One region of the Chelatococcus sp. XZ-Ab1 genome, then DNA from elsewhere that is predicted to be linked to it. Evidence: predicted binding sites of a transcription regulator. Region 1 holds the regulator's gene; the other holds the start of a gene.

Evidence for each region. The regulator PhoB, encoded in region 1, activates phosphate uptake and scavenging genes when phosphate is short. The targets are predictions, from matches to a motif close to TGTCATNNANCTGTCAT.
Region 2: phnC (phosphonate ABC transporter ATP-binding protein) is a predicted target of PhoB. The motif match lies at 1,704-1,720, and genes of this name have one in related genera.

Annotation. Positions count from the first base shown of each region.
Region 1 is NZ_JARKII010000007.1:170,345-174,534, forward strand. Features, by position in the region: gene pstA (phosphate ABC transporter permease PstA) at 1-102, shown strand, start outside; gene pstB (phosphate ABC transporter ATP-binding protein PstB) at 144-953, shown strand; gene phoU (phosphate signaling complex protein PhoU) at 983-1,702, shown strand; gene phoB (phosphate regulon transcriptional regulator PhoB) at 1,741-2,442, shown strand; gene P2T65_RS12295 (GcrA family cell cycle regulator) at 2,533-3,078, opposite strand; gene P2T65_RS12300 (aspartate aminotransferase family protein) at 3,450-4,190, shown strand, end outside.
Region 2 is NZ_JARKII010000013.1:83,312-87,501, reverse strand. Features, by position in the region: gene phnD (phosphonate ABC transporter substrate-binding protein) at 1-784, opposite strand, end outside; gene phnC (phosphonate ABC transporter ATP-binding protein) at 847-1,662, opposite strand; gene P2T65_RS17950 (DapH/DapD/GlmU-related protein) at 1,830-2,450, shown strand; gene P2T65_RS17945 (alpha/beta hydrolase domain-containing protein) at 2,458-4,190, opposite strand, start outside.

The DNA.
Region 1 (4,190 bases):
CAGGCCAAGACCGCCGCCGCCATCCTGGTTCTGCTCGCTTTCCTCTTTATCATGAACGGTCTCGCCATCCTGCTGCGCCGCCGCTTCGAGCGCCGCTGGTGAGCCGCGTCGCGGGCCGAAGGGAGTTCTCAATGATGACGACGATGCCGAACATCGAGCTGGCGAAGGCCACGGTGGCCGAAGTCGCGGACGAGGCAGCGACGAAGGTCGTGGCCCGCGAGGTCAACGTCTATTACGCCGACAAGCACGCCTTGCACGATGTCTCGATTGACATTCCTGAGAAGGCGGTCACCGCCTTCATCGGCCCGTCCGGCTGCGGCAAGTCCACCTTCCTACGCTGCATCAACCGGATGAACGACACGATACCGATCTGCCGCGTCAGCGGCCGCATCGAGATCGACGGCAGCGACATCTATGACCGGAATCTCGACCCGGTGCAGTTGCGGGCGAAGGTCGGCATGGTGTTCCAGAAGCCGAACCCCTTCCCCAAGTCGATCTACGAGAACGTCGCCTACGGGCCGCGCATCCACGGGCTCACGAGCTCCAAGGCCGACCTCGACGAGGTCGTCACCATGAGCCTCAAGCGCGCCGGTCTCTATGAGGAGGTGAAGGACCGTCTCGCCTCGCCGGGCACCGGCCTCTCCGGCGGCCAGCAGCAGCGCCTGTGCATCGCCCGTGCCATCGCCGTCAATCCCGAGGTCATCCTCATGGACGAGCCGTGTTCGGCGCTTGATCCCATCGCCACGGCAAAGATCGAGGAGTTGATCGACGAATTGCGCGAGAACTACACCATCGTCATCGTCACGCACTCGATGCAGCAGGCGGCGCGCGTCTCGCAGCGCACGGCGTTCTTCCACCTCGGCAAGCTCGTGGAAGAGGGGCCGACGGAGCAGATCTTCACGGCGCCGCAGGACAAGCGGACGCAAGACTACATCACTGGGCGCTTCGGCTGAGGCTGCCGCAGCAACAAGGATTGCCGACGATGACCGATCATATCGTCAGCTCGTACGACGTCGAGCTCGATACCCTGCGCAGCAAGATCGCCGAGATGGGTGGCATCGCCGAGAAGATGCTGGGCGATGCGACGATAGCCCTCGTGCGGCGCGATGCAGCCCTCGCCCAGGCGGTCATCGCCGTTGACGAGCGGCTCGATGCCCTGCAACACGACGTCGAGGAACGCGCCGTGCTCACCATCGCCAAGCGCCAGCCGATGGCGGTCGACCTGCGCGAGATCGTCTCCGCCATCCGCGTGGCGGGCGATATCGAGCGCGTCGGCGACCTCGCCAAGAACACCGCCAAGCGTGTCGTCGCCATCAGCAACGAGATGCAGCCGCAGAAGATCGTCGGTGGCGTGCAGCACATGAGCGACCTCGTGCAGGCCCAGCTCAAGGATGTGCTCGACGCCTATGCGCAGAAGGACACGGCCCGCGCGCTCGACGTGTGGCAGCGCGACGATCGCATCGACGCGCTCTACACCTCGATCTTCCGCGAACTGCTGACCTACATGATGGAAGACCCGCGCAACATCAGCTTCTGCACGCATCTCCTGTTCCTCGCCAAGAACATCGAGCGCATCGGCGACCACACCACCAACATCGCCGAGACCATCCACTATCTTGTCACCGGAAAGCCGCTCGCCGCCGAACGGCCGAAGAGCGACGACTCGAGCTTCACCACCGTGCCGGTCTCCGGCCGGCAGTAAGTGTCGATCACGCGCCAGCGTCCACCACGGAAGGACCGATGGGACCCCGTATCCTCATCGTCGAAGACGAAGAGCCGCTCACACTCCTCCTGCGCTACAACCTCGAGGCCGAAGGCTATACCGTCGATGCCGTCGCGCGCGGTGACGAGGCCGAGGTGCGCCTGCGCGAGCAGGTCCCGGACCTCGTGCTGCTCGACTGGATGCTGCCGGGACTGTCCGGCATCGAGCTATGCCGGCGCTTGCGTGCCCGCCGGGAAACGGAACGGCTGCCCGTCATCATGCTCACCGCCCGGGGCGAGGAGGGCGAGCGCGTGCGCGGTCTCGCGACCGGCGCGGACGATTACGTCGTCAAGCCCTTCTCCGTACCGGAGCTCCTGGCGCGCGTGCGTGCCCTGCTGCGCCGCGCCAAGCCGGGCCATGTGGCCACCGTGCTCACCGCCGGCGATATCGAGCTCGACCGCGAGACCCGGCGCGTACGCCGTTCTGGCCGCGAGCTTCACCTCGGCCCCACCGAGTTCAAGCTGCTCGAGTTCCTGATGCAGAGCCCCGGCCGTGTCTTCACGCGCGAGCAGTTGCTCGACGGCGTCTGGGGCCACGACGTCTATATCGACGAGCGCACGGTGGACGTGCATGTCGGACGCCTGCGCAAAGCCATCAACCGGGCCCGCAAGCCGGACCCGATCCGCACGGTGCGCGGCGCCGGCTATTCCTTCGACGAGACCTTTTCGCACGCGGAGTGAAGCGCGATGCTGCCGCCATCCCCCGGTGCGGCCAGCAAAGAGGCCGGAGCGGCCCGCTCCGGCCTCTTTGCTGGCCGCTTCTGTCCCCGGTCAGGAGCGCATCACCTTCTTCTCGCGCCGACGGTCCGCCGCCGGCTGGTAGGCGATGCGCGCATGGTGCGCGCAATAGGGCATGCCGAGGAGGGAGCGCGCGCCGCAGAAGCGGAAGTCCGGCGTCGTCGGGTCACCCATCGGCCAGCGGCACATGGCTTCCCGCAGCTCCATGATGGTCACGCGCTCGCTCAGCGGCACGACCACCTCGTCCTGGGGCTGGAACTGTTCCTGCGGCACCGCCTCGGTCTCGAGCTCGGGCGCCGCGGCGAGGGCTGTGTTGCCGCGCACGACGGTCTGGCCCGATGGCTGCGTCATAGGATGGCTCGGGCTGCGTGTGTGCGCGGCCTTCCGCGGCCGGGAGGCCGCCGGTGCCGCCGACTTGGCGCGGCCGGAAAGCCCGAGGCGATGCACCTTGCCGATGACGGCATTGCGCGTCACGCCGCCGAGCTCAGCGGCGATCTGGCTGGCGCTAAGGCCTTCGGTCCAGAGCTTGCGCAGCAGCTCCACCCGCTCGTCGCTCCAGGTATTGCTCTGATCGCTCATCGCTCTCTCCGCCCGGCTCGTTCCGGCGCGCGCAAGGGGAGCGCGAAAGAGGCTCTCGCCTCGTCGCATCCTGCTGCAGGTAGCGCCGATAGGGAATTGGCCACACGATATGTCGTGGTCTGTGGCTCGGAAGCTACAATATGAGGGAAGGCACGAGCAAGGCTTCGCGCCGGCCGATCTGCGTTTTCCCCAAGATCGTGACAGCAATCGGGCGCCGGCTGATCGATCGTATCAATGCGATTGAATTGACAGTCCCTGTGACCCATCTAAAATTGTGGACGGTGCCGCCCCTGCCCGGGCGGCACTTTGATTTTCGGGAAAATCCGAGGCGTCCGGCGGCAGGCCGGCGCCTCATCGCGGAGACGAGAGACGTGACTTCGCCGCTTCTGCAGACCTATGCGCGGGCCGACATCGAATTCGAGAAGGGCGAGGGCGCGTGGCTCGTGACGCGAAGCGGCGAGCGATACCTCGATTTCGGCGCCGGCATCGCTGTCAACGCCCTCGGCCATTGCCATCCGCATCTCGTCGAGGCGTTGACCGCGCAGGCCGGCAAGCTCTGGCACACGTCGAACCTCGTGCGCATCCCCGAGGGCGAGCGGCTCGCCCAGCGGCTGGTCGATGCGACTTTCGCCGACAATGTCTTCTTCACCAATTCCGGCGCCGAGGCGCTGGAATGCGCCATCAAGATGGCCCGGCGCTACCATTCGTCCAAGGGCCAGCCCGAGCGCTTCCACATCGTCACCTTCGAGGGCGCCTTCCACGGCCGCACGCTGGCGACCATCGCCGCCGGCGGCCAGAAGAAATATCTCGAGGGCTTCGGCCCCAAGGTCGAAGGCTTCGACCAGGTCGCCTTCGGCGACTGGGAGGCGCTCGAGGCCGTCGTCGGCCCGCAGACCGGCGCCATCCTCATCGAGCCGATCCAGGGCGAGGGCGGCATCCGCGCCGTCGCGCCCGAGGCGTTGCGCCGCCTGCGCAAATTCTGCGACGAGCGGGGCCTCCTCCTCATCCTCGACGAGGTGCAGAGCGGCGTCGGCCGCACGGGCAAGCTCTTCGCGCACGAATGGGCCGGCATCACGCCGGACATCATGGCGGTGGCCAAGGGCATCGGCGGC
Region 2 (4,190 bases), on a different contig from region 1:
CCTCCTCGAAGGCCTTGGTGATGGCCTGCTTCAGGTCCGCCGGCAGGTCGGTGAGATAGGCGTAGGGCGAGCCCTGGATGAGGTCCGACTTGTAGATGATCCGGAAGTTCTCCTTCTTCGCCATGCCCTTGTTGGCCATGCGCGTCAGGTTGGAGTCGTTCTCGGAGTTCCACCAGTTGAAGGCGACGTCGACCGTGCCCTGCTCGAGCGCGGTAACGGCGTTCTCATGGCTGCCGGCATAGACGACCTTCCCGAAGAACTGCTCGGGATCGATGCCCTGCTTGTCGAGGGCGAAGCGCGGCACGTTGTTGCCCGAGGTCGAGTTGGGGTCGACGAGGCCGAGGTTCTTGCCCTTGAGGTCGTCGATCGACTGGTACGGGCTGTCGGCCTTCACATAAGCGACGGAATAATAGCCGACCGTCCCGTCGGAGTTGATCGTCGTCACGAAGGGCTCGACGCCGCCGTTCGTCACCTTGACGGCGCGGGAGAGCGAGGCCGGGCCGTAGTAGGCGATGTGGATGTTGCCGGCCTTCTGGCCCTCGATCACCGCCGCATAGTCGTTGGCGATGCGCAGCTTCACCGGCACGCCGAGTTCCTTCGACAGATAGGCGACGAAGTCGTCGTAGCGCTCGTTCACGCCCGAGGCGTTCTCGGCCGGGATGACGGCGAAGATGAGCTCGGGATACTTCGCCTTCCAGTCCCCAGCGAAGGCCGGAATCTGGGCCATGCCGGCGAAGGCGAAGGACGCGGCGGCGGCACCGATGAGGGCGCGGCGGTTCAACATCGTGGTCTCTCCTCAAGATTGACATCAGGCGCGGATCACCGCGCCCTTGTTCGTCGCGGCGCTCAGGCCGGGATCGAGACAGGGGAATGGGCGCCCCACCCGGATGCCGCCGTGGATGTGGCGCCCTCGCCGATGACGTCGGCGGCCTCGAGCCCGTATAGCTCGCGCGCGACGTCGTCGGTCAGACTTTCCGGCAGGCCGTCGAAGACGACGCGGCCGGCCGCCATGCCGACCAGACGGTCGCAGTAGCCGCGCGCCAGTTCGAGCGAATGCAGATTGCAGATGACGGTGATGCCGTAGGTGCGGTTGATGCGCTGCAGCGCGTCCATGACGATGCGCGTGTTGCGCGGATCGAGCGAGGCGATCGGCTCGTCGGCCAGGATGATCTCGGGCGACTGCGCGAGCGCGCGGGCAATGGCCACCCGCTGCTGCTGGCCGCCGGACAGAGAATCCGCGCGCTGCGCCGCGAGCCCGGCGATGTCGAACTGCTCGAGCGCCGCGAGCGCGATCGCCTTGTCCTCCACCCCCCACAGGCGCACGAGGGATTTCGCCGAGGGCGCGGCATTGAGCCGGCCCATGAGCACGTTGGTGAGCACGTCGAGCCGGCCGACGAGGTTGAACTGCTGGAAGATCATGGCGCAGCGCGCCCGCCAGTCGCGCAGCTCACGGCCCCTGAGGCCCGTCACGTCCACATCGCCGCAGCGGATGCGCCCGTCACTCGGGTCGACCAGCCGGTTGATCATGCGCAGCAGCGTCGACTTGCCGGCGCCGGAGCGGCCGATGACGCCCACGAAGGAGCCGGGAACCACGGTCAGCTCGACTTTGTCGACAGCCACTTTCGCACCGAAACGTCGGCTGACGCCTTCGAGAACCAGCATGCAGCAACCTCCATGATTGCTGCGTTAGCTAGATCGAGCAGACGACACTATCATGACAATCAATAAATTGATCAATTTGCCATATAACAACTTTTCAATACTGTTGATACCGTCACAACAGCGTCACATCGGCACACGAAACCTGCGCGCCACCTCCCGGGAGACGAATGATGGGCAAGCGCCTCGGCGAAACGCCGACGATCCACCCGACCGCCAGCGTGCTGCACTCGACGCTCGGCCGCTACACGGAAGTCGGCGCGCGCACGAGCCTCGTCGAGACGACGATGGGCGACTACAGCTACATTGTGAACGACGGCGACGTCATCTACACCACGATCGGCAAGTTCTGCTCCATCGCCGCCCAGGTGCGGCTCAACCCGGGCAACCACCCCATGTGGCGGGCGAGTCAGTCCCACTTCACCTACCGCGCCTCGGCCTATTTCGAGGGAGAGGAGGACGAGAGCGGGTTCTTCGACTGGCGCCGGGCCCAGCCCGTCACCCTCGGCCATGACGTGTGGATCGGCCACGGCGTCACGGTGATGCCGGGGGTGACGATCGGCACCGGCGCCGTCGTCGGCTCCGGCGCCGTCGTCACGAAGGACCTCGCGCCCTACGCCATCGTCGCGGGCGTGCCGGCCAGGCCCATCAGGCCCCGTTTCCCGGCCGCCGTCGCCGAGCGGCTCATGGCGCTCGCCTGGTGGGACTGGAGCCATGAGCGCCTGCACGCCGCCCTGCCCGACTTCCGCGCGCTGTCGGTCGAGGCCTTCCTCGAGAAGTACGGCGGCTGATCCGGCCTCAGCGGGCGACGTCGGAGGCTTCCGCGGCACGGACGATGGTGTCCGCGTCCGCCGGCAGCATCAGCCGCTCGTCAACGAGCTTGCGCGCCGCGGCGGAGACCGCCGCCACATAGGCGGCATGATCGGGATAGCGCTCCTCCAGCGACAGGCGCCCGTCGCCGGCCTCCTGCCGCGCCGCCCTGGTGCGGGCGAGCGGGATTTCGGAGCCGGTCAGGCCGCAGATGGCGCCCTCGGCGAAGCCCGCCTTGCGCAGGTTCCAGCCGAGATAGGTCGCCGTCGGCGCCTCGATCACCGGCAGGCGGATGCCCGCGACCGCATGCCCGTCGGCATCGACGCGCGGCAGGAAGACGGGATAGGCCGGTCCTGCGACGGGCGGCATGCGCGTATGGTCGACGAGCGACTTTTCGTTGTGCTCGCCCGCGAATTTCAGGCCGGGAATGTTGTCGTAGCCGGCCTCCTGCGCCGCGACGAGCGTGCCTTCTTCCAGGCCCGGATAGCGGCTCGGCGGCGGCTCCCGGCCCTCGGTTACCCAGGCGTCGAGCGCGACGAGCAGCGCGCGCATGGGCGCGCCCGCATGCAGCGGGTTCGAGGGCAGCTGGCAGGCCGCCACCGGCGCGGACTTGGCGCCGAAGGGCGTGAAGTGCGGCAGCCCGGCGAAGTAATAGGCGCGCACGTTCTCCGGCAGCGCCAGGGGCTTGCCGGCCGTGTCGGTGACGACGAGCGACAGGCGCGCCTGCACCGCCTCCGTGTCGGTGTCGGTCTGGATCACCTTGGGGCAGGAGCCGGCGGCCTCGCAGCGCTTCAGGATGCCGTCCGTGGTGCCGCCGATCGGATCGAGGCTCGTCGCATAGGAAAACGGGAAGGCGTCGCCCGGATAAAGATGGTCCTCGTGATCGCGCGAATAGCGGCCCGGCTGGGCGAAGCGCGCATTGGTGAAGGTTCTGCGCGCGCCGGCGATATGCGGCATCAGGCCGTCGAACACGGGCCGCCCGCTCTCGTCGTCGTTGAACCCCTGGTAGAGGAGATCGCGCAGGAAGCGGCCGCTCTGGGAGATGCCGATGGCATAGGCGGCCTTCAAGGCCGGCGCGCCGTCCGTGGCGAGAGGATTGGCGCTCCCGTCCGGCGCCGCGCCCTCGTAGCGCAGGAAGGAGACGAGGTCGCGCACGGCGGCAAAGCCGAGGCCCATGACCTTCGGGTTCTTTGCCGTGTAGATGAACTCGTAGATGGCGCCCGCATCGAAGCCTGGCGCCTTCGTAATCTCGATGCGGGTCGGGCTCAGATAGGTGAAGGAGAGGCCGGCCGGCGTCTCGCGCGCATCGCCCTCCCGGGCTCGCACGGTCAGCCGCGCCTTTGCGGGATCAGGATCGGCCGCCGGGTAGGAGAGATCGACGGCAACCGCCGGTCCCTCTGTGCCCTTGGTGTCGTCGAAGACGAATTCCTCGCGGCTCTCCCCCGTCACGCCGGGCACGGTCGGCACGTCGAGGCCCAGAAGCCCGCCGGCGGTCGCGAGGTCGCCCTGCCATCCGCTCCAGACGAGCGTGTAGCCCTGGTCCATGAGGAAGCCGTTGCCGGCATCGGCGGCCGAGGCCGGGTCATTCACCATCGGGGCATCGTTCAGCAGGCTGAGCCCGAGCTTGCGGCCGCGGTTGGTGACTTCGTAGAGGAGCTTGCCGTTGCCGCGCGCGGGATCGGCCGGCTTCAGGATGTGCACGTCTGTCGAGAAGACCACTT